DNA from 2 places in the Streptomyces sp. NBC_01116 genome. Region 1 is predicted to be linked to the other one. Evidence: predicted binding sites of a transcription regulator. Region 1 holds the regulator's gene; the other holds the start of a gene.
What was found. The regulator HspR, encoded in region 1, represses chaperone genes until heat shock. The targets are predictions, from matches to a motif close to TTGAGNNNNNNNNNCTCAA.

Region 1 (15,796 bases):
TCTCCGAGAAGAAGGTGCTGATCGCGGATGATGTCGCTGACACGGGCAAGACGCTGAAGCTCGTCCACGACTTCTGCGTCGACCATGTCGCCGAGGTGCGCAGCGCCGTCATCTACGAGAAGTCCCACTCCCTCGTGAAGTGCGAGTACGTGTGGAAGAAGACCGATCAGTGGATCAACTTCCCGTGGAGTGTGGAGAAGCCCGTCGTGCGGCGGGACGGGCAGGTTCTCGACTCCTGATCTCGCGGTGTGCGTACGTGCGGGTGCGGTGTCCAGGTGCGTGCGCAGTGCCAGTGTGGGAGAAGGGCCCCGGAGTGCGCGTTCCGCACTCCGGGGCCCTTCTCGGCCTTCTCACGCCGTTCCTCAGATCGTGCCCAGCTTGATGATCGACAGCAGTGCGATCAGCTGGATCGCCGACGCACCCAGCGCCTTCGGCCACGGCAGGTCGTGCGACTTGCTGACCATCGACGTGAACAGGGCCCCGGCAGCCAGCCAGGTCAGCCAGCCCACGATCTGGACCAGGGAGTTCTCGCCGCCCAGGAAGAGGGCGAAGAGGAGGCGCGGGGCGTCGGTCATCGACATGATCAGCATCGACAGGCCCACCGTCGGCTGCCACGAGCCCGTGCCGCCGAGCTGGCGGGCCAGGGTGTGGGTCACCGCGCCGAGGACCAGGCCGCCGATGACGAAGCCGACGCCGGTGAACAGGACGTACGGGATGGCCGTCGAGATCGTCGCGTTGATCGCTTCTTCGCGCGCCTGGTCGAAGCCGAACAGCGCGAGCAGGCCGTAGACGAACGTGACGACCAGCGCCGGGCCCCAGACCGGGTAGTCCCGCATCTGCCAGAACGTCGCTCCCGGGCGGGCCACGATGCCTGTCAGCAGTTCCTTCCAGCGCAGGCGCGGGCCTGTCGGCTGGGCGGGGGCGGAGCCCGCCTGGTAGGTGTTGCCGCCGTTGTACGGGTCCTCGTCGACGCGGAACGCCTGCGTGTGACCCGGGTTGTTGGCGTAGGGGTCATGGGGCGCGGGGTCCGCGTACGGGTCGCCGAAGTACTCCGGCTCGCCGTGGCCGCCGTGGGGACCGTGCCCGTGGGGTTGGCCCTGGCCGTGTCCTGCCTGTCCGCCGTGTCCGCCCGGTCCGGGGCCCGCGTAGTCGCCGCCCGTGTTGTACGGGGCGCCCTGCGGCGGCCCGTACGGCGGTGGCGCTCCGCCGTTGGCGGGGCCTCCTGCCGTCGGCCACGGCTGAGCACCGTACGGCGGCTGTGGTGCCTGCCCTCCGTACGGCTGCTGCCGCTGCTGCTGCGGTTGTTGCGGGGTGCGGTTGTCCCGGCCGCGTCCGATCCTGAATCCAGCCACCCGTCGAACGTACCTGGTCCCCGGGGGTGGGGGGTGGGGGCCGGGGGAACCCGTCCGCCTTTGCGGCCGAGCTGTGACATCCCCTAGGGGCCGCACCCCGGGCCCCGGGAGGGGGAGTTCAGGGGAGGAACAGCGCCGTGGAGAAGGTGAGTACCGGCCTGTCCGTGTTACCCGCCGTGTAGAGGGCGATCAGGTCCTGCCGCTCGCCCCGGTACGTCCGCACCACCGTGTCCGGCTTCTTGTCGGCGTCGTAGTCGCCGTGGTCCAGGAGGACGGTGCGGGTGGTGCCCTTGGCCTTCAACGGCGCGCTGGGGAGTTTCTCCGCCCGGAACGCGTAGGCGCCGCCCGGCCGGACCGGGCCCTTCGCGGAGCCGAGGAGGAGGGTGCCCTTGCCCGGCCGGCCGGGGGCGTGCGGGCGGGCGGCGGCGACGAGGTCGTCGTAACCGTCGCCGTCGGTGTCGGCCCGGGGCTCGGGGGCGTAGAGGTACGGGCTGCCGTCGGGGAGCAGCTCCGCGCCGCTCGGGGCACCGGTGCGGGTGAAGGGGCCGCGCAGGAAGGTGATCCGGCCGGCGCTGGCGGTGACCGCGAGGTCGGCCTCGCCGTCGCCGTCGAAGTCGCCGCAGACCGGATGCTCGGGCCATTCGTCGCCGAACCGGGCCTGCGCCGGGATGCGTATCGTGACCGCCTTGCCGGTCAGGCCCTCCGGGGAGCCGAAGAGGATCTGGAGGGGGACGGGCGGGGCGCCGACGCCGTTGTACGGGGGGTCGGTGGAGACGATCAGATCGGTGAAGCCGTCCCGGTCCAGGTCGCAGGCCGCCTCGGCGTCGAACGCGGCGGGCAGGGTGTCGCCGGACTTCGCCGCGTTCGCCCGGGCGCTCAGCAGTTGCCGGGTGGCCGGGTCCAGGGGGCGGTCGTCGGAGCCGTAGACGACGCCGATGCCCGCGTCGTCGCCGTGGCTGTCCTCGGGGGCCTTCACCAGGTCGTCGATGACCAGGTCGCGGTGGCCGTCGCCGTTGAAGTCGTACGGGACGCGGCTGCCGGTGCCGCGGGGGACGGGGGCGCTCCCTGTCTCCGCCTGCGTCCGTGTCCGCGCCCGGGGCGGGGTGTCGCCGTTCTTGCCGCCGGACGCGGGGGACGCGCCCGTACAGGCCGTGAGCGTCAGCAGCAGGGCGGTACAGCCCGCGGCGAGGGCGGGCGTCAGCCTGCTGGTGACCGCTTCCCGCGGGTGTTCGGTGCGGGTGCGGCGGGTGCGGGTGCGTGGGCGCACGGGGGCCTCGTTCGTCGTTCGTCGTACGTAGTCCGGGAGTCGTGGCGGGCGGCTCCGGGGCACATGATGCTCCAGATACGTCGTCGCGTACATGCCGGGGTTCACCGTTCGCCTGCGGCGGTCGTCACGTCCGGCGGGCGGAGCTCCCGCGCCCCACGGAAAAGCGGCCGGTCCTGCCCCCGAGGCAGGTCCGGCCGCTCATCGCTTCGGTGCGTCAGGTCACTTTGCCGGTTCGGGCTCCGGCGCGTCCACCTGCTCCGGCTCGCCCGCCGGATCGGCCGGGGTCTTCACCGACTCCAGGAGGAGCTGCGAGACGTCCACGACCTGGATGGACTCCTTGGCCTGGCCGTCGTTCTTCTTGCCGTTGACCGAGTCGGTCAGCATGACGAGGCAGAACGGGCAGGCGGTCGAGACGATGTCCGGGTTGAGGGCGAGGGCTTCCTCGACGCGCTCGTTGTTCACGCGCTTGCCGATCCGCTCCTCCATCCACATCCGGGCACCACCGGCGCCGCAGCAGAAGCCGCGCTCCTTGTGGCGGTGCATCTCCTCGTTCCGCAGCCCCGGGACCTTCGCGATGATCTCGCGCGGCGGGGTGTAGATCTTGTTGTGACGGCCCAGGTAGCACGGGTCGTGGTACGTGATCAGGCCCTCGACCGGGGTCACCGGGATCAGCTTGCCCTCGTCGATGAGGTGCTGGAGCAGCTGCGTGTGGTGGATGACCTCGTACTCGCCGCCGAGCTGCGGGTACTCGTTCGCGATCGTGTTGAAGCAGTGCGGGCAGGTCGCGACGATCTTCTTCGACGACTTGGGCTTCTTCGTCTCCGGCTCGTCCTCGTCCTCGCCGTACGCCATGTTCAGCATCGCCACGTTCTCCTGGCCGAGCTGCTGGAACAGCGGCTCGTTGCCCAGGCGGCGGGCGGAGTCACCGGTGCACTTCTCGTCGCCGCCCATGATCGCGAACTTGACGCCCGCGATGTGCAGCAGCTCCGCGAAGGCCTTGGTGGTCTTCTTGGCCCGGTCCTCCAGGGCGCCCGCGCAGCCGACCCAGTACAGGTAGTCGACCTCCGTGAGGTCCTCGACGTCCTTGCCGACGATCGGGACCTCGAAGTCGACCTCCTTGGTCCACTCGACGCGTGCCTTCTTGGCCAGCCCCCAGGGGTTGCCCTTCTTCTCCAGGTTCTTGAGCATCGTGCCCGCCTCGGACGGGAACGCGGACTCGATCATCACCTGGTAGCGGCGCATGTCGACGATGTGGTCGATGTGCTCGATGTCGACCGGGCACTGCTCGACGCAGGCGCCGCAGGTCGTGCAGGACCACAGGACGTCCGGGTCGATGACGCCGTTCTCCTCGGCGGTGCCGATGAGGGGGCGCTCGGCCTCGGCGAGGGCGGCCGCGGGGACGTCCCTCAGCTGCTCCTCGGTGGCCTTCTCGTTGCCCTCCATGTCCTTGCCGCCGCCGGCCAGGAGGTAGGGGGCCTTGGCGTGCGCGTGGTCGCGCAGCGACATGATCAGGAGCTTGGGGGAGAGGGGCTTGCCGGTGTTCCAGGCGGGGCACTGCGACTGGCAGCGGCCGCACTCGGTGCAGGTGGAGAAGTCGAGGATGCCCTTCCAGGAGAACTGCTCGACCTGGGAGACGCCGAAGACCGCGTCCTCGGCCGGGTCCTCCCAGTCGATCTCCTTGCCGGCCGTCGTCATCGGCTGGAGCGCGCCGAGCGCGACGTCGCCGTCGGCGTTCCGCTTGAACCAGATGTTCGGGAAGCCGAGGAAGCGGTGCCAGGCGACACCCATGTTGGTGTTCAGCCCGACCGTGATCGCCCAGATCATCGTCGTGCCGAGCTTGATCATCGCGAACAGGTAGACCAGGTTCTGCAGCGTCTCGGTGCTCAGCCCCTTGAAGGCCAGCACCAGGGGGTACGAGGCGAAGTAGGCGGGGCCGTAGCTGTCCACGTGGTGCAGCGCGCCCTCAAGGCCGCGGAGCAGCATGATCGCGGCGCCGATGATCAGGATGATCGCCTCGACGAAGTACGCCTGGCCCATCTTCGAACCGGTGAAGCGCGACTTGCGGCCCGCCCGCGAGGGCAGGTTCAGCTGGCGGATCGCGATCAGCACGAGGATGCCGAGGGTCGTGCCGAGCGCGATGAACTCGATGTAGACCTCGTACGGCAGGAAGGTGCCGATGTACGGCAGCACCCAGTCGGCCTTGAACAGCTGGCCGTACGCCGTGACGATCGTCAGGCCCAGGGTCAGGAAGCCGACCGCGACGAACCAGTGGGCGACGCCCACGATTCCCCAGCGGTTCATGCGGGTGTGACCGACGAACTCCTTGATCAGGGTGATCGTCCGCTGCCTGGGGTCGTCGGTGCGGCTGCCTGCTGGTACCGGCTGTCCGAGACGGACGAAGCGGTAGATCTGCGCGACGGCTCGGGTGATGAGCGCAACGCCGACGACCGTCAGCACCAGCGACACAATGATCGCGGCGAGTTGCATTTCGGGGCTCCTCGGGCCTGCGAGAGCGGGGTTCTGTTCCTGCTACCCGCTACTACTAAGCAGTAACTTAATTAGTCTGTGCTGACACTATCCACTTATTCCACCGTGCTGTAGCCGGGTCGTCGGTGATCTGCGTCGCTCAGGTGTGCCTTGGTCCGGCGGGCCTTCCGGAGCCGCGTCCGCAGGGGGGCGCGTGCGGCTTCGGCGAGGATCGCCAGGTCGAGCACCACTCCATGGTGCTCTGCGTAGTGCTGGTCCAGCAGAGCGGGGTCGTCCCACGGCATGCCGGAACGGGCGCGTACCTGTGCCAGTCCGGTCAGCCCCGGCCGCAGTTCCTGTCGCCACTGCCGGGCTCCGGGCCCCGTGGCCCGTGGGTCGCCCGGGGCCAGTGGGGCGGGGCCGACCAGGGAGAGGTCGCCGCGTACGACGTGGGGCAGGCGGGAGAACAGGTCCAGCCGGAGCCTCCGGGTGCGCAGGGTCCGCAGTTCGAAGACCCGGCCGCCCAGGCCGGTCCTGGGGCGGCGGTCCCAGGCGCCGCCCGGCGTGTGCCGCGCGCTCAGGGCGAGGGCCGCGACGGCTACGGCGGGGGCGGTCAGGATCAGCAGGGCGGTTCCGAGGGCCAGGTCCAGGACCCTTTCGGCCGGTGTGCGCGGGAGGAAGCGGTCCGCCAGCCGCCCGGCCCGGTCGGCGAGGCCGGCCAGGCGTGCCACGGGGCGTGACGGGAACTGGCCCCTGACCGTGCCCGTCTCGCTCCTGTACGGGGGTGAGGGTTGGGGTGGCCGGGGGTGCGGAGGTGTCGGCCGGGGGCGTCGCGGCCGCTGGGGCTGCTGCGACCGCTGGGGCTGTCGGGGCTGTGGAGGTTGCTGAGGTTGTGGAGGTTGCTGGGGCTGCTCAGGTTGTGGGTTCCTGTGGGCCTTCTTCTGGCCCTGTTGAACCTGTTGGTCCTGCTGGCCTCTCTGGTTGCTCTTCAGGCTTCTCTGGTTCTTCCGCCGTACGCGCGGCTTCCTCGCGTTCTGCATCGCGCCCGCCCGGGGTTCGAGGTTCGATGGTGTGACGATCCACGGTGAAACCTGCCAGTCGGGGACGGTTGTGGCCGTCTCGCGGCATTTTGTGACAGAACGATCCCACGGTGAGACGGTGGGTCGGGTGGTGCGCGAGGGGTGTGGCGTGCGCGGGTGCGGTCGTGGGGTGGCCCAGGAGGGCGGGCGGAGGGCGGGTGTGCCCTGGGTGTGCTCTATGTGAGCACTTAAGTTGAGCGTAAGAGACTCAGGTCTGTTGACTCCGACGTCGGCGTCATGCATTCTTGAGTCAGATCCACTCAAGTAGTCAGTTGGAGGAATTGAAATGGCACGTGCGGTCGGCATCGACCTGGGCACGACTAACTCCGTCGTCAGCGTTCTCGAAGGCGGCGAGCCCACCGTCATCACCAACGCCGAAGGCGCCAGGACCACGCCGTCCGTCGTCGCCTTCGCCAAGAACGGCGAGGTGCTCGTCGGCGAGGTCGCGAAGCGCCAGGCGGTCACCAACGTCGACAGGACCATCCGCTCCGTCAAGCGCCACATGGGCACTGACTGGAAGATCGACCTGGACGGCAAGAGCTTCAACCCGCAGCAGATGAGCGCCTTCATCCTGCAGAAGCTGAAGCGCGACGCCGAGTCCTACCTGGGCGAGAAGGTGACCGACGCGGTCATCACCGTCCCGGCGTACTTCAACGACTCCGAGCGTCAGGCGACGAAGGAGGCCGGCGAGATCGCGGGCCTGAACGTCCTGCGCATCGTCAACGAGCCGACCGCCGCCGCGCTGGCGTACGGCCTCGACAAGGACGACCAGACGATCCTCGTCTTCGACCTCGGTGGCGGCACCTTCGACGTGTCCCTCCTGGAGATCGGCGACGGCGTCGTCGAGGTGAAGGCCACCAACGGTGACAACCACCTCGGTGGTGACGACTGGGACCAGCGCGTCGTCGACTACCTGGTGAAGCAGTTCGCCAACGGGCACGGCGTGGACCTGTCCAAGGACAAGATGGCTCTCCAGCGTCTCCGCGAGGCCGCGGAGAAGGCGAAGATCGAGCTCTCGTCCTCGACCGAGACCACGATCAACCTGCCCTACATCACGGCGTCCGCCGAGGGCCCGCTGCACCTGGACGAGAAGCTCACGCGCTCGCAGTTCCAGCAGCTGACCGCGGACCTCCTGGACCGCTGCAAGACCCCGTTCCACAACGTCATCAAGGACGCGGGCATCCAGCTCTCCGAGATCGACCACGTCGTTCTCGTCGGTGGCTCCACCCGTATGCCCGCCGTCGCCGAGCTCGTCAAGGAGCTGACCGGCGGCCAGGAGGCCAACAAGGGTGTGAACCCGGACGAGGTCGTCGCCATCGGCGCCTCGCTCCAGGCCGGTGTCCTCAAGGGCGAGGTCAAGGACGTCCTGCTCCTCGACGTCACCCCGCTGTCCCTCGGCATCGAGACCAAGGGAGGGATCATGACCAAGCTCATCGAGCGCAACACCACGATCCCGACCAAGCGTTCCGAGATCTTCACGACGGCCGAGGACAACCAGCCGTCCGTGCAGATCCAGGTCTACCAGGGCGAGCGCGAGATCGCGGCGTACAACAAGAAGCTCGGGATGTTCGAGCTGACCGGTCTGCCGCCGGCCCCGCGCGGTGTGCCGCAGATCGAGGTCGCCTTCGACATCGACGCCAACGGCATCATGCACGTCGCCGCCAAGGACCTCGGCACCGGCAAGGAGCAGAAGATGACCGTCACCGGCGGCTCCTCGCTGCCGAAGGACGAGGTCAACCGGATGCGCGAAGAGGCCGAGAAGTACGCGGAGGAGGACCACGCCCGCCGCGAGGCCGCCGAGTCGCGCAACCAGGGCGAGCAGCTCGTCTACCAGACGGAGAAGTTCCTCAAGGACAACGAGGACAAGGTCCCCGGTGACGTGAAGACGGAGGTGGAGACCGCTGTCGGCGAGCTGAAGGAGAAGCTCAAGGGCGAGGACTCCGCCGAGATCCGCACGGCCACCGAGAAGGTCGCGGCCGTCTCCCAGAAGCTGGGCCAGGCGATGTACGCCAACGCCCAGGCCGAGGGTGCGACCCCGGGCGCCGACGCCCCGGGCGACGCCCAGGGCAAGGCCGATGACGATGTCGTCGACGCCGAGATCGTGGACGACGAGAAGGACACCAAGGGCGGTGCGGCGTGACCGAGGAGACTCCGGGCTTCGAGGAGAAGCCCGACGTCCCCTCCGGCGCCACCCCTGATGACGCCGAGCCGAAGGCTGCCGACTCCTCCGAGGAGGAGACGGCGGCCCCGGCCGGGGACCTCGACCCGACCGTCGGTCTGACCGCACAGCTGGACCAGGTACGCACCGCGCTCGGTGAGCGCACCGCGGACCTCCAGCGGCTCCAGGCCGAGTACCAGAACTACCGCCGCCGCGTCGAGCGGGACCGGGTCACGGTCAAGGAGATCGCTGTCGCGAACCTCCTGTCCGAGCTCCTGCCCGTCCTCGACGACGTCGGCCGCGCACGGGAACACGGCGAGCTGGTCGGCGGCTTCAAGTCGGTGGCCGAATCGCTGGAGACCACCGTCGCGAAGCTGGGCCTCCAGCAGTTCGGCAAGGAGGGTGAGCCCTTCGATCCGACGATCCACGAGGCCCTGATGCACAGCTACGCGCCGGACGTCACCGAGACGACCTGCGTGGCGATCCTGCAGCCGGGGTATCGCATCGGCGAGCGCACCATCCGCCCCGCGCGGGTGGCCGTCGCCGAGCCGCAGCCGGGCGCCACGCCCGCCGCGGCCAAGGAAGAGAAGACAGACGACGAGGAGAGCGGTGGCACCGAGGAGGTCTGACGGCAACGCGTCTGACCACCACGGTGTCCACCGACCGGCCCGGCGGCCGGCCCACGGGCCGGCCGCTCGGCCGATCGTCCGGAAGGAGGGACGTCGATGAGCACGAAGGACTTCGTCGAGAAGGACTACTACAAGGTCCTCGGCGTCCCCAAGGACGCCACCGACGCCGAGGTCAAGAAGGCGTACCGGAAGCTCGCCCGCGAGTTCCACCCGGACGCCAACAAGGGCGACGCCAAGGCGGAGGAGCGCTTCAAGGAGATCTCCGAGGCGAACGACGTCCTCGGTGACCCCAAGAAGCGCAAGGAGTACGACGAGGCGCGCGCCCTCTTCGGCAACGGCGGCTTCCGCCCCGGCCCCGGTGGTGCCGGCGGCAACTTCAACTTCGACCTGGGCGACCTCTTCGGAGGCGGCGCCCCGGGCGGTGCCCAGGGCGGCGCGGCCGGCGGCTTCGGCGGCGGGGGCGGTCTCGGCGACGTCTTCGGCGGGCTGTTCAACCGCGGCGGCACGGGCACCCGGGTCCAGCCCAAGCGCGGCCAGGACATCGAGTCCGAGGTGACGCTCAGCTTCACCGAGGCGGTCGACGGGGCCACGGTCCCGCTGCGGATGTCCAGCCAGGCGCCCTGCAAGGCGTGTTCCGGCACCGGCGACAAGAACGGCACCCCCAGGGTCTGCCCGACCTGCGTCGGCACCGGCCAGGTCTCGCGCGGCAGCGGCGGCGGCTTCTCGCTCACCGACCCCTGTGTGGACTGCAAGGGCCGGGGCCTCATCGCCCAGGACCCCTGCGACGTCTGCAAGGGCAGCGGCCGGGCGAAGTCGGCGCACACCATGCAGGTGAGGATCCCGGCGGGCGTCTCCGACGGCCAGCGGATCCGGCTGCGCGGCAAGGGCGGCGCCGGCGAACGCGGCGGCCCGGCCGGCGATCTGTACGTCGTCGTCCACGTCGACGCCCATCCGGTCTTCGGCCGCAAGGGCGACAACCTCACGGTCACCGTGCCCGTCACCTATCCGGAGGCGACGCTCGGCGGCGAGGTCAAGGTCCCCACCCTCGGCGGCCCCCCGGTCACCCTGAAGCTCCCCGCCGGCACTCCCAACGGGCGTACGATGCGCGCCCGGGGCAAGGGCGCGGTGCGCAAGGACGGCACCCGCGGCGATCTGCTGGTCACCGTGGAGGTCGCGGTTCCCCGGGACCTCGGCCAGGAGGCCAGGGACGCCCTGGAGGCCTACCGGAAGGCGACCGCGGACGAGGACCCGCGGGCGGAACTGTTCCAGGCTGCGAAGGGAGCTTGAGATGGACGGCCGTCGACGCAATCCGTACCAGCTGACCGATGAGACACCGGTGTACGTGATCTCGATCGCGGCCCAGCTCTCTGGCCTGCACCCGCAGACACTGCGTCAGTACGACCGTCTCGGCCTGGTCTCCCCCGACCGTACGGCCGGGCGCGGCCGGCGCTACTCGGCCCGCGACATCGAGCTGCTGCGCGCCGTGCAGCAGTTGTCGCAGGACGAGGGCATCAACCTCGCGGGCATCAAGCGGATCATCGAGCTGGAGAACCAGGTCGCGGCCCTCCAGCAGCGCGTCGCCGAGCTCTCGGCGGCGGTGGACGGCGCGGCGGTCGCCATGCAGCAGCGCGAGGCCCAGGTGCACGCCTCGTACCGCCGGGACCTGGTGCCGTACCAGGACGTGCAGCAGACCAGCGCGCTGGTGGTCTGGCGGCCGAAGCCGAAGCGGCCGACGGACTAGAAGCGGCCGACGGACCGGTCGGCGGCCGACGGACCGGAGTCCAGCGGCTTCCTTCGTACGCTCCGTACACGTCAAGGGGCCGGGAGAGCGTTCATCCGCTCTCCCGGCCCCTTGACGTGTGCCGAGCGTGGTGCCTACGGCAGGAGCTCGCTGACCGCTTCGACCGCCATCATCCACATCGGCAGGCCGCCGGTGCCGAACGCGGCGGCCAGCGCGTAGCCGATCGCGGCGTCGGCCGGCTCGACGGCGGCTCCGGCCCGCCACTCCGCGATCACCCGCCGATCGCCGTCCGAGGAGAAGTCCCCGAGGTGCTTGCCGGCCCGGGTCAGCCGACTGCTCGGGATCGAGTCGGGCACGAGCCGGTAGGACGTACCCGCGCAGCGGACGTCGACCCGGTAGGACCGGCGGCGGAGCTTTCCCTTGCCCGGCCTGATCGTCGCTTCCCGGCCGTCCACGGTGAGCGTGAGCCGGCGGGGGTCGCGGGTGCCGATGGCGATGTGGTCGTCGATCTCCGTGCCGGGTGCGCGGGTGAGGACCACGCGGGGAATTCCCTCGCCGCTCACGACGAGCATCTCACCGTGCTCTCCGGTGAGTTCGACCACGATGCCCCCGTGGTGGTCGTCCTCGACGGCGGCGGGTAGGGGGGTGGTGTCGGTCATCCGGTTCTCGTGGTCCTTCGGTCGCGTGGCGGTGATGCGTCAGGTCGGTCAGGCCTGACGTGCGGGATTCTCGCAGGTGGCCGGGGAGTTCGGGGGGCCGTCGTCCGGCTGCCGCCGGTCAGCCGTGTGTCCGCCGGTCCGTCTCGGAGATGCCCGACCGGACGAGGAGTGCGCCGAGGTGGGTGCGGCTGGTGGCGCCGAGGGCCTGCATGAGCCGGGCGATGTGGGCGCGGCAGGTGCGGACGCTGATGCCCATCCTGCGGGCGACGACGTCGTCGACATGGCCTTCGACGAGGAGGCGGGCGATGCCGAGCTGGACGGCGGTGACGGGGGCGCCGGGCAGCGCGGTCTCCAGGGGCGCTTCGAACGGTGTGGCTCCGGCCCACAGGACGTCGTAGACGTGGACGAGGTAGCGGACGACGGCCGGGTGGGTGATGCGGAGGGCGATGTCGCGGTCGGCGGAGGCGGCGACGAAGGCGGTGGTCCGGTCGAAGACGAACATCCGCTCCGGGGTCTGCTCCATGGTGCGGATCTCCAGCCGCTCCTCCGGCAGCCGGTCCACGTAGTCCTTCAGATTCGGGTGGTAGCGGGCGGAGTGCTGGTAGATGTGGCGCATGTGCACGCCGCGTCGCAGAGGTGCCAGGGCCTCGTTCCTCGCCCGGACCAGGAGAGCCCCGGGGCGCTTGCTGCCGGGGTGGAGGGTGAGGATGTGCTTCTCGGCCGCGTGGACGGCTTCCTCGATGGACGACCGGATGGCGGGCTTTCCTTCGAGCACCGTGAAGGTGGAGCCGTGGGCGGGGCCCGCGATCGAGGCCAGCGGCGTCAGCGCGTCGACGAGGGCGGCGGCGGAGGCCAGCCGCTCGTCCAGGTCCCGGGCGAGCGGCCCGAGGAGCCGGGTCAGCGCCGCGGCCGCCGGTACGGGGAGCAGCCTGCCCGGGTCGTCCGGGTCGGGGCGGAGCAGCCCGAGCGGGACGAGGCAGGGCGCGCGGGCGGCGTCGGGCTCGGGGACGTGTCCCGTGCGGAGCGCCTCGGCGTAGAGGCCGATCGCCGGTGGGCAGAGTTCGTGCGGGGAGTGCGGGACGTGTGGAGCTGCGGGTGGGTCGTCGGCCCCGGTGCGCATCGGTCGCCCTTTCGGCTGGTGGTGGTCAGGGTCCGGGCGGGTCGGCGTCGACGATGCCTGACCGGACGAGGAGTGCGCCGAGGTGGGTGCGGCTGGTGGCGCCGAGTGTCCGGGTGAGCCGGGCGATGTGGGCGCGGCAGGTGCGGACGCTGATGCCCATCCTGCGGGCGACGACGTCGTCGACGTGGCCTTCGACGAGGAGGCGGGCGATGCCGAGCTGGACGGCGGTGACGTCGGTGACGGGGGCGGTGGTGGCGGGCTGTCGCCTGTACGGGGTGGCCTGCGCCCACAGGACTTCGTAGACCTGGACCAGGTAGCGGACGAGCGCGGGATGGCGGATCTCCAGGGCCGCGGTGCGCTCGGCCGTCGCCGGGACGTAGGCGACCGTCCGGTCGAAGACGGTCAGCCGTTCGATGGTCCGTTCCACGGTGCGGACCTGGAGGCGGTCGGCCGGGAGCTGGGCCGCGTAGGCGGCGATCTCCGGACTGTGGCGCGCGGGGTGCTGGTAGAGGTGGCGCACGCGGCCGCCGGCCGCGATGACGGTCCGTGCGTTCTCCAGGCACTCCCGGAGGCCGTCGGCCGGGCCGTTGCCGCCCGGCTCCGCGGTGAGGACCTCCTCCCTCGCGGCGGCCGAGGCGTTCCGCAGGGAGCCGGCGATGAGGCTCTCGCCTTCGAGGACGGTGATGGCGAGGTTCGGGTCGTCGACGGCCACCGTCGTCAGCGGGGCGAGTGAACTGCTCAGCGCGGCGGTGAGCCGGATGCGTTCGTCGATCTCGCGGGTGATGGGTCCCAGGAGGTGCGCCAGCGCGGCCGACGGCGGTACGGGGCGCAGCCACGCGTCGTCGAACGGGTCGGGCTGGAGAAGGGCCGACTCGATGAGGCAGGGGACCGGCCCGGTCGCGGCGCGGGCGACGCGGCCGTCGCGGAGCGCTGTCCCGTAGAGCCGGACGGCGGGCGGGCACAGTTCCCTGTTCCCGTGCGCGTGGGTCCGGTTCGTCCCCTCCGTGTGCATTGTGGGCCCCCCACTTCTCGCACTGCAACAAGATGACGGTGGCCAAAGCCTAGAGGGCGCGAAAGGCTCGCTCTGTCGGGGATTCCGGGGGGGTCCCGACAGCGCGGGACGCGGCCGCCTACTCCCCCTTGTGCGGTCGCGTTCCGGGTGGGCTTGTGCGGCCGTGTTCCGGGTGGGAGGGGAGCGGGGACGGGGGAGCGGGGACGGAGGGAGAAGGGGAGCGCCCGGGGGTTCAGGGGGTGTGGTCCAGGATTCCCGAACGTGCGATCAGGTAGCCGAGTTGGGCGCGACTGCTGCTGCCCAGAGCGGCGGAGAGCTTGGCCACGTGCGCACGGCAGGTGCGGACGTTCATGCCGAGCCGGCGGGCGATGGAATCGTCGACGTGCCCTTCGACGAGGAGTTGGGCGATGGAACGCTGAACGCCGCTGATTCCCTGGGGCATCGGGTCGTACTTGACCTCTTCGAGGAGAGGTGCGGCACGGGTCCACAGTTGTTCGAAGACCTTCACGAGGTATTCGACGAGGCCGGGGTGGCGCAGTTCGAGGGCGACCTGGCGGTCGTCCTGGGCGGGGATGAAGGCGACCGTGCGGTCGAAGACGATCAGGCGCTCGATGAGTTCTTCGAGCGTCCGGATCTCCACGTTGTCGTTGGCGATGCGCTCGGCGTAGGCCAGGGTGCTGGGGCTGTGGCGCACCGTGTGCTGGTAGAGGGTGCGGATGCGCACCCCGCGGTGGACGACGGACAGTCCGCGCTCCAGCGACTTGCTGAGCTGGTCCTCGTTGCGTCCGCCGCCCGGCTGGACGGTGAGCACCTCGGCCCGGCACTCCGTGGTGGCGAGGTCGAGGGCCGCGTTGATCCGGTTGACGCCCTCCAGCACGGTGATGGCGTGCGTCGTGGGCGGGCCCTGGGCGCTGATGTCCATGAAAGGCTCGAAGGACTCGGTCAGTTCCACCGAATGGCGTCGGCGTTCCTGGATCTCGCGTTCTATGGGATGCAGATGCTGGGCCAGCGCCGCCGACGGCGGTACCGGCCGGAGCCAGCCGGCGTCGTCCGGGTCGGGATGGAGCAGGGCGAACTCCATCAGGCACGGAGCGGGTTCCAGCTCGGACCGGGCGATGCGGCCGGACCGGAGTGCGGTGGCGTAAAGACGTCCCCCTGCCTCGCACAGTTCGGTGATCCCGTGAGGATGTGTCTTCTTTGTGTGGCTTGTGGTCATTTCTCCACCCCCCAGGTTCCTGAACATTCAGGAACATGATGCATCGACCCAGTGGTGTTCGCGTGCCCAGGTGGGACATCGTCTTAGGTGCGGGGGAGAAGAATCCACAAGTGAGGACGAAGCCGACTATGTACAAGCGAATGCTTCGCTCGGCGCTTGCCGCCTCGTTCGTCGCGGCCCTTGGACTCGGGCTGACGGGCGTCGGCGCCATGGGCGGCAGCGGCGAGCAGAAGACTGTTCGGGCCGCAGCGCCCAGTGACATCGGCTGGGTCTCGCCCGCCGCGGTCCAGGGTGACATCGGCTGGGTCTCGCCCGCCGCGGTCAAGGGCGACATCGGCTGGGTCTCGCCCGCCGCGACCCCGGGTGACATCGGCTGGGTCGCTCCGGCCCGCACGGTCGCATGACCACCCCGCCGGACGACCGCACCTTCCGGCGCGAGATGGCAACCGCCTATCGCTCAGGGTGGCATTTCATCGATCTGCTCACGGCCCTCCCCCGCCGTGGCGACTCGTTGATGGTCACCCTGTTCGGAGAGCCGATCGTCGTGGTGATGGAAGAGGACGAGGACGTCCGCGCCTATCGCTGTCTCCGTCGGCCGCGCGGTGCGCCGCAGCCGGTCCGCTGTGCCGTCAGGTACGGCATGATCTTCGTCAACCTCGATCAGCGGGACCACGAGCTGTTCGACGCAGAACCCCTTTCCGCCACCCCCCGCAGTGCCTGAGCGATTCCCCCGTCGTCACCTATCGCTCCGGCGCTTCCCCCACACAGCGGCGCCACCGTGACCTGAACACGGTGGCGCCGTTGTGCTGTTCCCGTACGGGGTTGCGGGGGCGGTGTCCGGGGGGACCCGTCAGACCTTTCCGAGCGCCCGGTCGAGGGCGATCTCGATGACGACCCGGGTCGGGTTGATCCGCGGGGCGCGGCCGTAGCGCGCCTCGTGGCGGGCCTCAGCGTCCGCGACGGCCTCCGGCTCCGTGCGGACGACCGCGAGGCCCTCCAGGGTCGCCCAGCGGGCCCTGTCGATCTGGCAGACGGCCACGCGCGCGCCGCCGGGGCCGGCGGCCCGGATGTGGGCGACCTTGCGGCTGCCGCCGTCG
Region 2 (15,796 bases), 1.4 Mb from region 1:
CACCGCCCGCCCCGGTCACGGCGAGCCCGGTGGCCACGCCCGGCACCGCGGTGCGGCGCCCGGCCGGGTCCTGGGCGGACTCGGGCACGTGGTGCGGGCGGCCGATGAGGCCGCGCAGATCCGCGTCGGTCACCGCGAACGGCAGCTCGCGGTCGCCCAGTTCGTGCTGGGCGGCGACCTTGCGGAGCAGCCGCGCCACGGCCCGCTCCAGATTCCGTACGCCCGCCTCGCGGGTGTACTCGCCGGCCAGCTTGCGCAGCGCCGACTCCTCCAGGGTCACCTCGTCCTTCTCCAGTCCGGCCCGCTCCAGCTGGCGCGGGAGCAGGTGGTCCCGGGCGATGACGACCTTCTCGTCCTCGGTGTAGCCGTCGAGGCGGACCAGCTCCATGCGGTCGAGCAGGGCCTCCGGGATGGCGTCGAGCACGTTGGCGGTGGCGAGGAAGACCACGTCGCTGAGGTCGAGCTCGACCTCCAGGTAGTGGTCGCGGAAGGTGTGGTTCTGCGCCGGGTCGAGGACTTCGAGGAGGGCGGCGGCCGGGTCGCCCCGGAAGTCGGAGCCGACCTTGTCGATCTCGTCGAGCAGGACGACCGGGTTCATCGAACCGGCCTCCTTGATGGCCCGCACGATACGGCCGGGGAGCGCGCCCACATACGTACGCCGGTGGCCGCGGATCTCCGCCTCGTCCCGGACGCCGCCGAGCGCGACACGGACGAACTCGCGGCCCATGGCGTGCGCGACGGACTCGCCGAGGGAGGTCTTGCCGACGCCGGGCGGGCCGACGAGGGCGAGCACGGCGCCGCCGCGACGCCCGCCGACAACTCCCAGCCCCCGGTCGGCACGGCGCTTGCGCACCGCGAGGTACTCGGTGATGCGTTCCTTCACGTCGGCGAGTCCGGCGTGCTCGGCGTCCAGGATCTCCCGGGCGCCGCGGATGTCGTAGGCGTCCTCGGTCCGCTCGGTCCAGGGCAGTTCGAGGACGGTGTCCAGCCAGGTGCGGATCCAGGAGCCCTCGGGCGACTGGTCGCTGGACCGCTCCAGCTTCTCGACCTCCTTGAGCGCGGCCTCGCGGACGTGCTCGGGAAGGTCGGCGGCCTCGACGCGGGCCCGGTAGTCGTCGGACGCGTCGTCCGGGTCGCCGTTGAGCTCGGAGAGCTCCTTGCGCACGGCGTCCAGCTGGCGGCGCAGCAGGAACTCGCGCTGCTGCTTGTCGACGCCGTCCTGGACGTCCTTGGCGATGGATTCGGCCACATCCTGCTCGGCGAGGTGCTCGCTCAGCCACTGGATGGCGAGCTTCAGCCGGGCGATCGGGTCCACGGTCTCCAGGAGCCGGACCTTCTGGGCGGTGGTGAGGAACGGCGAGTATCCGGAGTTGTCGGCGAGCGCGGAGACGTCGTCGATCTGCTGGACCCGGTCCACGACCTGCCAGGCGCCGCGCTTCTTCAGCCAGCTGGTGGCGAGTGCCTTGTACTCCTTGACCAGCTCGGCGGCGGATCCGGGCAGGGGGTCGGGGGCGGCGGTCCCGATCACGGTCCCCTCGACCCACAGCGCCCGGCCGGGCCCGTTGGTCCCGGCGCCGATGCGGACCCGGTCGCGGGCCCGGATGAGCGCGCCCGGGTCGCCGTCCGACAGGCGTCCGACCTGCTCGACGGTGCCGAGGACACCGGTCCCCGTGTACGTGCCGTCGATCCGCGGGACCAGCAGCACCTGGGGCTTGCCACCGCCGGGACGGACGGCGGCCTGCGCGGCCTCGACGGCGGCGCGCACCTCGGCGTCGGACAGGTCGAGCGGCACGACCATGCCGGGCAGGACGACCTCGTCGTCGAGCGGCAGCACGGGCAGGTCGATCGGTGTGAACGCCTCGGACTCGTTAGTCATGATCTCCCCTTCGGCAGGCAAGTTGAGCTATGTCGACTCAATGCTCCTGAGCCGCCGAATGTTCCCCACCGCCTGTTCGCTCTGAGCGATCAGCCGCTTTCCCCCGGTCCGCCCCCCGGGGAGCACCGCGGGACGGGCCGTTGTTCCCCGCCCCCCGGAAGAGGGAACTCGCTGGCCTTCACCCCCGGCGCGGGACAGGATGACGGAACCCCACCGCCACGACCGGAGACCGGAGAGCCACCCGATGCCCGCGATGCACCCGCTGCGTGCGATGCCCGCCCCCGACCCGATGCCGGCATGCTCCGCCGACACCCCCGTCGTCCTCGACCGCCGCGAGGGCCCCTTCGGCGAAGTCGTGCTGCGGGAGCGCGGGGAACACTTCGAGATCATCGCCAACGGCTGCTTCCTGATGGACACCTCCGACGGGCGCTCCGAGCGGCTGCTGATCGACGCCGCGCTGGCCGCCCTGCCCGCCGGACGGACCGGCCCCTCGGTGCTGATCGGCGGGCTGGGCGTCGGGTTCTCGCTGGTGCGGGCCGCCGAGGAGGGCCGCTGGGGGCGGATCGTGGTCGTGGAGCGGGAGCAGGCGATCGTGGACTGGCACCTGGCCGGGCCGCTGGACCGGATCACCGGGCCGGCGCTGGCCGACCCCCGGACCGGGATCCTGCACACGGATCTCGTCGCCCACCTCCGTACCGCCACGGAGCGTTACGACGCGCTGTGCCTGGACATCGACAACGGGCCGGACTGGACCGTCACGGAGGACAACGGAAGCCTCTACTCCCCCGCCGGCCTGGCGCACTGCCACGACCGGCTGACCCCGGGCGGAGTGCTCGCCGTCTGGTCCGCGCAGCCGTCGCCGGCCTTCGAACAGGCGTTGCGGAATGCCGGGTTCAGTGAGGTAAGGACGGAAGAGGTGGCCGTTGCCCGAGGTGTGCCCGACGTGGTCCATCTCGCACGCCGGGCGGTGTGAACCCCCTCCCGGTACACGCGGACCGGCGGCGGCACGGGCCAACCGGCACAAGGCCGACGATCCGGCCACCCGGTCGGGGCGGACGCGCACCTCCGGGGCAACACCCTGCGTAGCCGGGAGCCCTCCGCTGCCTTTACGCTGCTGACCGGCACACAGGATCACCCACGAAATCCACGAGCGAGAACCGTGCCTCCGGGGGAATGGCCCTCGCGAGAACGGGCAGGGGCGGGGCGATGGAACAGACACACACCACCCACAACGGCGTCGCGGCCACCCCGGGGGCTCAGCGCCGGGTGCTGGTGGTCGAGGACGACGCCACGATCGTCGACGCCATTTCCGCGCGACTGCGGGCGGAGGGCTTCCTCGTGCAGACCGCGCTGGACGGTCCCGCGGCCGTGGACGCGGCCGAGGCCTGGCAGCCCGACCTGATGGTGCTCGACATCATGCTCCCCGGCTTCGACGGGCTGGAGGTCTGCCGCCGGGTGCAGGCGACGCGTCCGGTACCGGTGCTGATGCTCACCGCACGCGACGACGAGACCGACATGCTGGTCGGGCTCGGGGTCGGCGCCGACGACTACATGACCAAGCCGTTCTCCATGCGGGAGCTGGCCGCCCGGGTGCACGTGCTGCTGCGCCGGGTGGAGCGCGCCGCGCTCGCCGCCGTCACCCCGCGCAGCGGGATACTGCGTCTGGGTGAGCTGGAGATCGACCACGCGCAGCGCCGGGTCCGGGTGCGCGCCGAGGACGTCCACCTCACGCCGACCGAGTTCGACCTGCTGGTCTGCCTCGCCAACACCCCGCGCGCGGTGCTCTCCCGGGAGCAGCTGCTGGCCGAGGTGTGGGACTGGGCGGACGCCTCGGGCACCCGCACGGTCGACAGCCACATCAAGGCGCTGCGCCGGAAGATCGGCGCGGAGCGGATCCGTACGGTGCACGGCGTGGGCTACGCCCTGGAGACTCCCGCGCCATGACGCGGCCAGGGTCCGGACTGCGGCCCTTCTCGATCAAGGCCAAGCTCGGCACGCTCGTCGTGGTCTCGGTGTTCATCACCACGGGGCTGCTGATCGTCGCGTTGCGGACCCGTACGGAGTTCCGCTTCATCACGGTGTTCTCGGTGATCGCCACGCTGCTGATCACCCAGTTCGTGGCACACGGTCTGACCGCGCCGCTGGACGAGATGAGAGCGGTGGCCCGGTCCATCTCGCACGGCGACTACACCCGCCGGGTGAGCGGCGCCGGGCGGCGGGACGAGCTGGGGGACCTGGCGCAGACGATCAACCGCATGGCGGACGATCTGGAGGCGGAGGACCGGCATCGCAAAGAGCTGGTCGCCAATGTCAGCCATGAGCTGCGCACCCCCATCGCGGCGCTCAGAGCCGTGCTGGAGAACGTGGTGGACGGGGTGTCCGCCGCCGATCCGGAGACGATGCGCACGGCGCTGAAGCAGACGGAGCGGCTCGGCCGGCTGGTCGAGACGCTGCTGGACCTGTCGCGGCTGGACAACGGGGTGGTGGCGCTCAAGGCCCGCCGTTTCGAGGTCTGGCCGTATCTGTCGGGCGTACTGAAAGAGGCCAACCTCGCCGCCTCCCACCGACGCCTGTCCTCGGGTTCGGGCAATCACTCCCGTACGGACGTCCACCTGCATCTGGACGTCTCGCCGCCGGAGCTCACCGCGCACGCGGACGCGGAGCGGCTGCACCAGGTGGTCGCCAACCTCATCGACAACGCGGTCAAGCACAGCCCGCCGCACGGCCGGGTGACGGTGCTCGCGCGGCGCGGGGACCGTCCCGAGTCGCTGGAGCTGGAGGTCGTGGACGAGGGGCCCGGCATCCCGGAGGCGGAGCGCCACCGGGTGTTCGAGCGCTTCAACCGGGGCCAGGCGCCCTCCCCGCACGGTCCGGGAAGCGACGGCGGCACGGGACTGGGGCTGGCCATCGCCCGCTGGGCGGTCGATCTGCACGGCGGCCGGATCGGAGTGGCCGAATCCGCGAAGGGCTGCCGCATCCAGGTCACCCTCCCGGGAATCCCCGAGCCGCGCGGTTGACGGCACGCTTGACATAGGGTCGAACCGGAAGGGCACGTTCTCCCGTGTCCTACCAGCACGGGACCTCACAGGCATACGGTCGGATGACCGTATCCTCGGTCCCGCGTACCCGAAGTGCAGTGGAACCTCGCTTGTTTCCCGCCATTTCCTGCGCCGAAACCCGCCTTCTGATGTGATGTGCACGACGAAGCACCGGCCCGGCCTGCAAGGAACGGTTCGGGGGGCGTAGCCTTGATTTCCGCTGTCCATCACCTTGTGAAGCGGAAGAGGGCGGTTGCCGCCGTGTCGTCTCAGTCCCCCAGTAACTCGAGCATCTCGACCGACCAAGCCAGCCCGGGTACGAACCCGGCCGCTGCGTTCGGCGCCAATGAATGGCTCGTCGACGAGATCTACCAGCAGTACCTCCAGGATCCCAGTTCGGTCGATCGCGCCTGGTGGGACTTCTTCGCCGACTACAAGCCGGGTGCCTCCGGCACGGCGGACAAGCCCGTTCCCGGCGTCGCACCGGTGACCGAGGCGCCCGCCGCCCCGGCCGCGCCCGCCCCGGCAGCCGCTCCGGCTCCGGCGAAGGCCGCGCCCGCGCCCGCTCCGGCGGCTCCCGCGGCTCCCGCGCAGCCGGCCCCCGCCAAGGCCGCCCCGGCCCCGGCCCCGGCGAAGCCCGCGGCGGCGAAGCCCGCCGCCGCGCCCGCCAAGGCCAAGGCGGACGATTCCACCGAGGCTCCGGCCGGCCCGGAGTACGTGACGCTGCGCGGCCCCTCGGCCGCCGTCGCGAAGAACATGAACGCCTCGCTGGAGCTGCCGACGGCCACCTCCGTCCGCGCGGTCCCGGTGAAGCTGCTCTTCGACAACCGCATCGTCATCAACAACCACCTCAAGCGCGCCCGCGGCGGGAAGATCTCCTTCACGCACCTCATCGGGTACGCGATGGTGCAGGCCCTCAAGGCCATGCCGTCGATGAACTACTCCTTCGCCACGAAGGACGGCAAGCCGACCCTGGTCAAGCCGGAGCACATCAACCTGGGTCTGGCCATCGACCTGGTGAAGCAGAACGGCGACCGCCAGCTGGTCGTCGCGGCCATCAAGAAGGCCGAGACGCTCAACTTCTTCGAGTTCTGGCAGGCGTACGAGGACATCGTCCGGCGCGCCCGCATCGGCAAGCTCGGCATGGACGACTTCTCCGGCGTCACCGCCTCGCTGACCAACCCCGGCGGCATCGGCACCGTCCACTCGGTGCCCCGCCTGATGCCCGGTCAGGGCCTCATCATGGGCGTCGGCGCGATGGACTACCCGGCGGAGTTCCAGGGCACGTCGCAGGACACCCTGAACAAGCTCGGCATCTCGAAGGTCATGACGCTCACGTCGACCTACGACCACCGGGTCATCCAGGGCGCCGCCTCCGGCGAGTTCCTGCGGGTGCTGTCCCAGCTGCTGCTCGGCGAGAACGAGTTCTACGACGAGATCTTCAAGGCGCTGCGGATCCCCTACGAGCCGGTCCGCTGGCTCAAGGACATCGACGCCTCGCACGACGACGACGTCACCAAGGCCGCGCGGGTCTTCGAGCTGATCCACTCCTACCGGGTCCGCGGCCACGTCATGGCCGACACCGACCCGCTGGAGTACCACCAGCGCAAGCACCCCGACCTGGACATCACCGAGCACGGCCTCACCCTGTGGGACCTGGAGCGGGACTTCGCGGTCGGCGGGTTCGCCGGCAAGACGATGATGAAGCTCCGCGACATCCTCGGCGTGCTGCGTGAGTCGTACTGCCGCACCACCGGCATCGAGTTCATGCACATCCAGGACCCGAGTCAGCGCAAGTGGCTCCAGGACCGCGTCGAGCGCGCGCGTCCGAAGCCCGAGCGCGAGGAGCAGCTGCGCATCCTGCGCCGACTGAACGCGGCCGAGGCGTTCGAGACGTTCCTTCAGACGAAGTACGTCGGCCAGAAGCGGTTCTCGCTGGAGGGCGGCGAGTCCGTCATCCCGCTGCTCGACGCGGTCATCGACTCCGCCGCCGAGGCCCGCCTCGACGAGGTCGTCATCGGCATGGCCCACCGCGGCCGGCTGAACGTGCTGGCGAACATCGTCGGCAAGTCGTACGCGCAGATCTTCCGCGAGTTCGAGGGCAATCTCGACCCGCGCTCGATGCACGGCTCCGGCGACGTCAAGTACCACCTGGGCGCCGAGGGCACCTTCACCGGTCTGGACGGCGAGCAGATCAAGGTCTCGCTGGCCGCCAACCCCTCGCACCTGGAGGCGGTGGACCCGGTCCTGGAGGGCATCGCCCGCGCCAAGCAGGACATCATCAACAAGGGCGGCACGGACTTCACGGTCCTGCCCGTCGCGCTCCACGGCGACGCGGCCTTCGCGGGCCAGGGCGTCGTCGCCGAGACGCTCAACATGTCGCAGCTGCGCGGCTACCGCACCGGTGGCACCGTGCACGTGGTGATCAACAACCAGGTCGGCTTCACCGCCGCCCCGGAGTCCTCGCGCTCCTCGATGTACGCCACGGACGTGGCGCGCATGATCGAGGCGCCGATCATCCACGTCAACGGCGACGACCCGGAGGCCGTGGTCCGCGTCGCGCGGCTCGCCTTCGAGTTCCGGCAGGCGTTCAACAAGGACGTCGTGATCGACCTCATCTGCTACCGGCGCCGCGGTCACAACGAGACCGACAACCCGGAGTTCACCAACCCGCAGATGTACACGCTGGTCGACAAGAAGCGCTCGGTGCGCAAGCTGTACACCGAGTCCCTCATCGGTCGCGGCGACATCACGCTGGAAGAGGCGGAGCAGGCGCTCCAGGACTTCCAGGGCCAGCTGGAGAAGGTGTTCGCGGAGGTCCGCGAGGCCACCTCGCAGCCCGCCGCCCCGCACGTCCCGGAGCCGCAGGCCGCGTTCCCGGTGACCGTGGAGACGGCCGTCTCCGCCGAGGTCGTCAAGCGGATCGCCGAGTCGCAGGTCAACATCCCCGACTCGATCACCGTCCACCCCCGCCTGATGCCGCAGATGCAGCGTCGCGCGGCCTCGGTGGACAACGCCACGATCGACTGGGGCATGGGCGAGACGCTGGCCATCGGTTCGCTGCTGATGGAGGGCACCCCGGTCCGGCTCGCCGGCCAGGACACCCGCCGCGGCACGTTCGGCCAGCGCCACGCGGTCCTGGTCGACCAGGTCACCGGCGAGGACTACACCCCGCTGCTGTACCTGGCCGAGGACCAGGCCCGGTACAACGTCTACGACTCGCTGCTCTCGGAGTACGCGGCGATGGGCTTCGAGTACGGCTACTCGCTGGCCCGTCCGGAGTCGCTGGTCATCTGGGAGGCCCAGTTCGGTGACTTCGTCAACGGCGCGCAGACCGTCGTGGACGAGTTCATCTCCTCGGCCGAGCAGAAGTGGGGCCAGACCTCCGGCGTCACGCTGCTGCTGCCGCACGGCTACGAGGGCCAGGGCCCGGACCACAGCTCCGCACGCCCCGAGCGCTTCCTCCAGATGTGCGCGCAGGACAACATGACGGTCGCGATGCCGACCCTGCCGTCGAACTACTTCCACCTGCTGCGCTGGCAGGTGCACAACCCGCACCACAAGCCGCTGATCGTCTTCACCCCGAAGTCGATGCTGCGTCTGAAGGCCGCGGCCTCGTCCATCGAGGAGTTCACCACCGGCGGCTTCCGCCCGGTGATCGGCGACGCGTCGGTCAAGCCCGAGAACGTCCGCAAGGTCGTCTTCTGCGCGGGCAAGCTGTACTACGACCTGGACGCCGAGCGGGAGAAGCGCGGCGACACGGAGACCGCGATCATCCGGCTGGAGCGCCTGTACCCGCTGCCGGGTGCGGAGATCCAGGCCGAGATCGCCAAGTACCCGAACGCCGAGAAGTACCTGTGGGCCCAGGAGGAGCCGGCGAACCAGGGTGCCTGGCCGTTCATCGCGCTCAACCTGATCGACCACCTGGACCTCGGCGTCGGCGCGGACCTCCCGGCCCGCGAGCGCCTGCGCCGCATCTCGCGGCCGCACGGCTCGTCGCCGGCGGTCGGCTCGGCCAAGCGTCACCAGGCGGAGCAGACGCAGCTGGTCGACGAGGTCTTCGAGGCCTAGGACCCCGTCGGCAGCCGTACGGGCTGTTCCTCCGTCACAGGGACCCGGTTCCGCGTTCGTCGCGGGGCCGGGTCCCTGTGACGTATCCGGCGTTCCGGCGTTCCGGCGGGCGTCGGGGCCTCGATATCCTGTGCGCATGTACTTCACGGACCGTGGCATCGAGGAACTGGAGAAGCGGCGCGGCGAGGAGGAGGTCACCTTCGAGTGGCTCGCCGAGCAGCTGCGGACCTTCGTCGATCTCAACCCCGACTTCGAGGTGCCGGTCGAGCGCCTCGCCACCTGGCTGGCCCGGCTGGACGACGAGGACGACGAGGACGACGAGGACGCGTGACCCGCCCCTTCTAGGGGGCTTCCGCGCCCGCCCTGGCCCGCTCGTACGCGAGCCCCAGCGCGCCCTGCGCCAGCAGCACCGCACCGGCCGCCGCCCAGCCGCCGCTGCGGCGGCGGGCGCCCCACAGCAGGAGCGGGAGCCCGGCCGCGAGCTGGACGGCGGCGACGGCACGGGCGCGGGGGCCGCGGACCCACGGGCCGATCCTGCTGCTCTCGACCGCGTCCAGTTCGACGCGTACGGCATCGCGCCAGCCCGCCCACTCGACGCGTTCCACCCCGCGCTGCACCGCCGCGACGCTGCGCAGCCGGTCCGCGCTCTCGCCCGGTGAGAGCCCGGCCGGCAGGGTCAGCCCGGTGCGGGTGAGAACGGCGAGCAGTCCGCGCAGCCGGGCTTCCGCACTTCCCTCGGGATCGGGGCGGGTCAGCTCCTCCAGCGCCTGTACGTCCAGCACCGGGTCGAGGCCGAGCCGGACCGCGAAGGTGCGCATGGCCTCGTCCTCGCCCACCGGGGTGCCGTCGGTCAGCCAGACGTAACCCACGGGCCTGCGGAATCCGGCGGCGAGGGTGAATCCGGCCCGGTCGGCGTCCCACCACAGGGCGAGCACCGGCCAGGTGGAGCCGACGGCGAGCGCGGTGGCCCAGCCGCCGAGGACCCGGTCCACCGGCTCGGCGTCCTGCTCCTCCGCGTCCCTCCGGGCGCCATCACCCCGCCAGGGCTTCCCCTCCGGGACGAGCACGCTCCACTCCTCGCCCGCGCGGGCCAGCAGCATCTGCTCGCGCAGCAGGTGGGCGAGCGGCCGTACGGTCTCGGGGTCGGCCCGGCACAGCAGGAGGGCCCCGGTGGATGTCGCGTTCATGGATCACACGCTAGGGCAATTTGCCCAGATTTCCGGCTGTTGCGCGCACTTTGCCGTCGCCACCCCTCCTCCGAGCCTCCCCGGCTCCTCCCGACCCCCGCCTCCCCCTCGACCCTCCGGGACTTTCCGGGACTTCGCTTGACTTCACCCATCCGCGATATATCGTGTTCTGGACGAGACGCGATATGTTGCGTTGCCACGCTTTCCGGGAGGTCACATCCATGCCTGTGTCGACATGGACCATCGCCGAGCCGCGGAAGCTCGCCTTCGAGGATCCGGTGGCGGCGCTCCACGTGCGCATCGTCGACGGCACGGTCAACGTGGTCGGGACCGACGAGCCGGACGCCCGGCTGGAGGTCTCCGCGATCGAGGGCCCGCCGCTGATCGTGACCCAGGAGGACGACCGGCTCACCGTGGCCTACGAGGACCTGCCCTGGCAGGACTTCCTGCGCTGGTTCGACCCCAAGGGCCGCCGCCGCAGCGCCGTGGTCACGCTCGTCGTGCCGGCCGCCTCCTCGGTCGAGGTCGGCGTGATCGGAGCCGGGGCCGTCGTCTCCGGCATCGACGGCCGCACCGAGGTCCGCGGCATCACCGGTGACTCCACGCTCGTCGGGCTGACCGGCGCGGTGCGCGGGGAGTCCGTGTCGGGCAGCCTGGAGGCCCAGGGCGTCACGGGGGATCTGCGCTTCCACTCCGTGTCCGGCGATCTGACGGTGATCGACGGGGCGGGGACCTCGGTCCGGGCCGAATCGGTCAGCGGCGCCATGGTGCTGGACGTCGACCCGTCCGGGAGGCCCACGGACATCCGGCTGGCCACGGTGACCGGCGAGATCGCGATCCGGCTGCCGCACCCCGCCGACGCCAGGGTCGAGGCGAACACCGCGAGCGGGGCCGTCTCCAACGCCTTCGAGGACCTGCGGGTCGGCGGGCAGTGGGGAGCGAAGAAGATCACCGGCACGCTGGGAGCCGGGACGGGGACCCTGCGGGCGACGACCGTGTCCGGTTCGATCGCCCTGTTGCGCAGGCCGCCCGCCGAGGACGACGCGTACGCCGCCGAGCCGACCGGAAAGGTTCTCTGACATGCCTCCCGTATTCGCCCACGGCCGTCTGCGGCTGTACCTCCTCAAGCTCCTGGACGAGGCTCCCCGCCACGGCTACGAGGTCATCCGCCTGCTGGAGGAGCGTTTCCAGGGCCTGTACGCCCCGTCCGCCGGCACGGTCTACCCGCGGCTGGCCAAGCTGGAGGCCGAGGGCCTGGTCACCCACGCCACCGAGGGCGGCCGCAAGGTCTACTCGATCACCGACGCGGGGCGCGAGGAGCTGGCGGGCCGCGGCGGGGAACTGGCCGATCTGGAGCTGGAGATCCGCGACTCGGTCTCCGAGCTGGCCGCCGAGATACGCGACGACGTGCGGGGCGCGGCGGGCCGGCTCCGCAGCGACATGCGGGCCGCGGCGTCGGAGTCCCGCCACGGTACGGAGGCCGGGGCCGGCAGCGACGGGTCCGGAGGGAAGGCCAAGGACGAACAGACGTCCCCCTTCGGTGACTTCGGTGACTTCGGCGGCCTGGGCGACCTCGGCGACAGCGAGGCGTGGCGCACGGCGAAGGAGGAGCTGCGCCGGGCCAAGCACGAGTGGAAGGAGCAGGCCCGCCGGGCGAAGGACGAGTCCCGGCGCGCCCGCGAGGACGCCCAGCAGGCCCGCCGCCAGGCCAAGGAGGCCCAGGAGAAGGCGCGCGAGCAGATGCAGACCGCCGCCCGTCAGGTGCAGGAGCACTTCGCGCGGGGCGACTGGCCCTCCGGCGTACGGGAGGGCCTCGCGGAGATCACCGGCCAGCTCGGCGGCTTCGCCCGGTCCGGCGCCTGGCCGCCGTTCGGCAGGCCCGAGCAGGACACGGCCCCGGCGGCCCCGTCGGCACCGGTTCCCGACGACGGCTTCGACTGGGGCGAGAGCGCACCGGCCACCGGCGATCCGGCGCGCGACCTGGACCGCCTGCTGGATCATTTCCGCGACGGCGTCCGGGACGCGGCCCGCGATCACGGGGTGACGGAGACCCAGCTCACGGAGGCCCGCCGCCATCTGGGCGCGGCGGCGGCGCGGATCGAGGCGCTGCTGACGGCGGAGGACGAGGGAAGGGCCTGAGCCGACACGGCCCGTACGGGACGGGGCGGGCGTCCGGCATCGGACGCCCGCCCCGTCGCCTACGCCCGTCTCACCCGGCCTTGGCGTGCCCCTGGCCCCCGTCCGCGTCGGGGCCGTACAGCGCGCGCCGTACGGTCGCGTAGGTCGCTCCGTGCTCGGCGAGGACGTCGGCGACGACTCCGGGCTTCGCCGTGAGGGCGAGGAGCAGATGTTCCTCGCCGATGAAGCGGTCGCCGCGCCCCAGGGCGACCCGGAGCGAGTTCTCCAGGACGGTCTTCGCGCCCGGGGTGAAGGGGCGGTGCCCCGACCACCACCGGCGGCCTCCCCGGCCGGTCGCCAGGGCTCCCTCGCCGTGGGCTCCTTCGACCCGGGAGACGATCGCGCCGAGGTCGATCCCGATGCCGGCGAGGGCGTCGGTGTCGGCCCTGGTCAGCCCGCCACGGCGGCGGGCCTCGGCGAACGCGGCGTCCAGGGAGGCGCGGCGGTCGTGGAGGCCGAGTGCGGTGACGGCGAACGAGGCCCGGCCGCCTTCCTGTTCCAGCAGCGCGAGCAGCAGATGTTCCTCGGTGACCGAGTCGGCGCCCGCCTGCTCCGCCTGGGCCACGGCGCCCTTCACGGTCGCGCGGGCTCCTCGGGTGAATCGCTCGAACATCAACGCCTCCCGTACTTCTTGTGCACGGCCTGCCGGCTGACTCCCAGCTCGGCGGCGATCTCCTGCCACGACCAGCCCTGGACGCGGGCACTTCTCACCTGTACGGCTTCGAGCTGCTCCAGCAGGCGCCGCAGCGCGGCCACCGACCGCAACCCGACCCGCGGGTCACGGTCGCCTGCACGTGCGGCCAGATCCGTTGCTTCGGTCATGGTGTCAACTTACATTGACACCACCCTTCCGTCAATCAAGGTTGACATCATCGTCGGCCAGGCGCGCGTGCCGCTCGACGTCGTACCGGACGTCGCCGTACCGCAGTTTGGCCCGGTCGATTCCCTCGGGCGCGAACCCCGCCCGGATCGCGACCCGGCAGGAGGCCGGGTTGTCGGTGCGGTGGCCCAGCTCCAGCCGGTACAGCCCCAGCTCGTCGAAGGCCCAGCGCGCCAGGGCCCGCACTCCGGCCGGGGCGACGCCCCGGCCGCGCGCCTCCTCCGTGGTCCAGTAGGAGACCCAGCCGGTGTCATGGGCCCGGTTGACGGAGCCGACCGCGACACAGCCCAGCGCCTCGCCCTCCTCCCCCACGACGGCCCACGAGTAGCCCGTGCGCGCTCCCCGTTCGCGCGTGCGGTCCGCGATCCAGGCCAGCGCCCCCGGCCGGTCGAACACCGGCCGGTCCGTCTGGCGGCCCATGTCGGCCGGGGCGAAGGCGCGGAGCACCGCCGAGGCGTCGGCGGGCTCCCAGGGGCGCAGCAGAAACCCTTCAGGGGTGGTCAGTTCGTCCATACGGGCCAGCCTCCCCCACGGTCACCACCACCTCCGCCCCGGGCCACGCCAGCACGACCGGCCATCCCTCGCGCGACGGCTTGCCGAGAAGGCGGGCCGGACCGGTGACGGAGACACGCCAGCCCCGGGGCGAGGGCGGGAGGGACAGCTCCGTCACTCCGGGGCGGGCGGCGGCGCGGTAGGCGAGCCGGTAGGAGCGGGTGTCCGCGTCGTACGCCTCGGAGCGGACGGTCCCGGCGACGGCCGGGGCGTACGGCGTGGCCGTCCGCTCCTTGTTGGTACGGAAGCGGCCGCGCTCGTCGACCGCGCAGTAGCCGCCGCCGTAGCACCAGACGTACCCCGCCCAGCCGGAGCTGTAGCGGTTCAGGGAGTCGACGGCCTCCCGGTAGAAGCGGCCCATGTTGGGAAGGGAGTTGTTCAGGGGGCCCCACTCGCCGACGACCACGGGCATCCGGTGGCGGGCCGGGTAGGCGGTGACGGCGGCCTCGTACGCCTCGATCCAGCCGGCCGAGGGGTCGTAGTCCGCGCCCGCCTCCATGGCGGTGTTGTAGAAGTGTGGGGCGTACACGGTCCGGCGGTCCTCGATCCGGCCGAGCCCGGTGGGGACGCCCTCGCCGACGATGGGCGTCGGCTCGACGAAGAGCCAGGTGTCGCGGTCCTTCGCCCGGACGGCGCGGGCGAGCCGGTTGTACATCGGGGTGAGGTGCTGGGCCTCGATCCGGCGTGCGGCGGTGGGCAGGTCCTCGCCCTCGCGCAGCTCCCCCATCGGCTCGTTGATCAGGTCGTAGCCGATCACGGCCGGGTGGTCGCGGAAGCGTTCCGCGAGGACCTGCCACATGGCGGCCTGGGCGCGCTGGAGGTCGGGGTCCTCGTAGAGGTGGGTGAAGGCCCGCTGGACGGCGGGCTGGAAGTACTCCGAGAACCAGTCGTCGGGGTTCGGGGTGAACGGCAGCCCGTCGGTCCTGGTGGCCCAGGCGGGGATGCCCCGGTGCCCGAACGCGGGGCCGAAGACATCCTGGTGGGCGTCGATGAGGACATGGACACGGTGCTCGTGCGCCCAGTCCAGGATGCGTTCGACGCGCCGGAGATACCGTTCGCTGTACTGGCCGCGGGTGGGCTCCAGGTCGTCCCAGAAGACCAGCAGCCGGGCGAAGTTGAAGCCGTGTCCGCGCAGGTCGCGGAAGTGCCGTTCGGTGATGGCGGTGAGGGCGTCCTCGCCGCGGTTCGCCTTGTCCTCGACGTTCCAGCCGCGCAGGGTGAGGACGCGGCCCCGGTCGTCGGTCAGCGGCGGGATGCCGTGCCGTGCGGACGCGGGGGCCGGAGCCGGGGCGGGTACGGATATGGGGCGTGCCGTAGCGGCGGGGGCGAGGGCCCCCGCCGCGAGCACGGACGCGACGACAACTGCCATGAGTGCTCTGCCCATTCGCATGGGCCGATCTCACCAGCAGAGCTGAGCATCCCTCAAGTCTCTGTCACCGAGGAGTTCCCGGAGAGGCCCCGACCACCCTCAGGAAGTCGGCGTGAACACGATCTTCCCGAAGAGGTCGCCCGACTCCAGCCGCCGGAACCCGTCCCTGGCCCGGTCCAGCGGCAGCACCTCGTCGATGACCGGGCGCACCCCGGTGGTCGCGCAGAACGCGAGCAGGTCCTCCAGCTCGTCCTTGGACCCCATGGTGGAGCCGACGACCTTCAGTTCCAGGAAGAAGATGCGGGTCAGCTCGGCGTGCGCGGGCCGGTCGCCGCTGGTGGCCCCGGAGATGACGAGGGTGCCGCCGGGACGCAGCGACTTCACGGAGTGGGACCAGGTGGCGGCCCCCACGGTCTCGATGACGGCGTCCACCCGCTGCGGCAGCCGGGCGCCGGGCTCGTACGCCTCCAGAGCGCCGAGTTCGACCGCCCGCTCACGCTTGGCCCGGTCCCGGCTGGTGGCGAAGACCCGTAGCCCGGCGGCCTTCCCGAGCACGATGGCGGCGGTGGCGACACCGCCGCCGGCACCCTGGACGAGCACGGAATCGCCGGGCCGCACACCGGCGTTGGTGAACAGCATCCGGTA

Region 2: lon (endopeptidase La) is a predicted target of HspR. The motif match lies at 1,899-1,917, and genes of this name have one in related genera.

The regions. Positions count from the first base shown of each region.
Region 1 covers NZ_CP108644.1:4,551,685-4,567,480, forward strand. The annotation lists gene OG245_RS19840 (phosphoribosyltransferase) at 1-239, shown strand, start outside; gene OG245_RS19845 (Yip1 family protein) at 363-1,352, opposite strand; gene OG245_RS19850 (FG-GAP repeat domain-containing protein) at 1,471-2,619, opposite strand; gene OG245_RS19855 ((Fe-S)-binding protein) at 2,839-5,106, opposite strand; gene OG245_RS19860 (sugar transferase) at 5,202-5,816, opposite strand; gene dnaK (molecular chaperone DnaK) at 6,451-8,304, shown strand; gene grpE (nucleotide exchange factor GrpE) at 8,301-8,951, shown strand; gene dnaJ (molecular chaperone DnaJ) at 9,048-10,238, shown strand; gene OG245_RS19880 (heat shock protein transcriptional repressor HspR) at 10,240-10,692, shown strand; gene OG245_RS19885 (hypothetical protein) at 10,827-11,351, opposite strand; gene OG245_RS19890 (LuxR C-terminal-related transcriptional regulator) at 11,470-12,471, opposite strand; gene OG245_RS19895 (LuxR C-terminal-related transcriptional regulator) at 12,497-13,483, opposite strand; gene OG245_RS19900 (helix-turn-helix transcriptional regulator) at 13,716-14,699, opposite strand; gene OG245_RS19905 (hypothetical protein) at 14,828-15,103, shown strand; gene OG245_RS19910 (hypothetical protein) at 15,100-15,420, shown strand; gene OG245_RS19915 (pyridoxamine 5'-phosphate oxidase family protein) at 15,550-15,796, opposite strand, start outside.
Region 2 covers NZ_CP108644.1:5,914,928-5,930,723, reverse strand. The annotation lists gene lon (endopeptidase La) at 1-1,876, opposite strand, end outside; gene OG245_RS26265 (spermidine synthase) at 2,130-2,849, shown strand; gene OG245_RS26260 (response regulator transcription factor) at 3,083-3,820, shown strand; gene OG245_RS26255 (ATP-binding protein) at 3,817-4,893, shown strand; gene OG245_RS26250 (multifunctional oxoglutarate decarboxylase/oxoglutarate dehydrogenase thiamine pyrophosphate-binding subunit/dihydrolipoyllysine-residue succinyltransferase subunit) at 5,176-8,985, shown strand; gene OG245_RS26245 (DUF6104 family protein) at 9,122-9,316, shown strand; gene OG245_RS26240 (hypothetical protein) at 9,327-10,172, opposite strand; gene OG245_RS26235 (DUF4097 domain-containing protein) at 10,394-11,251, shown strand; gene OG245_RS26230 (helix-turn-helix transcriptional regulator) at 11,253-12,311, shown strand; gene OG245_RS26225 (Clp protease N-terminal domain-containing protein) at 12,382-12,963, opposite strand; gene OG245_RS26220 (sigma factor-like helix-turn-helix DNA-binding protein) at 12,963-13,172, opposite strand; gene OG245_RS26215 (GNAT family N-acetyltransferase) at 13,204-13,743, opposite strand; gene OG245_RS26210 (cellulase family glycosylhydrolase) at 13,721-15,151, opposite strand; gene OG245_RS26205 (zinc-binding dehydrogenase) at 15,251-15,796, opposite strand, start outside.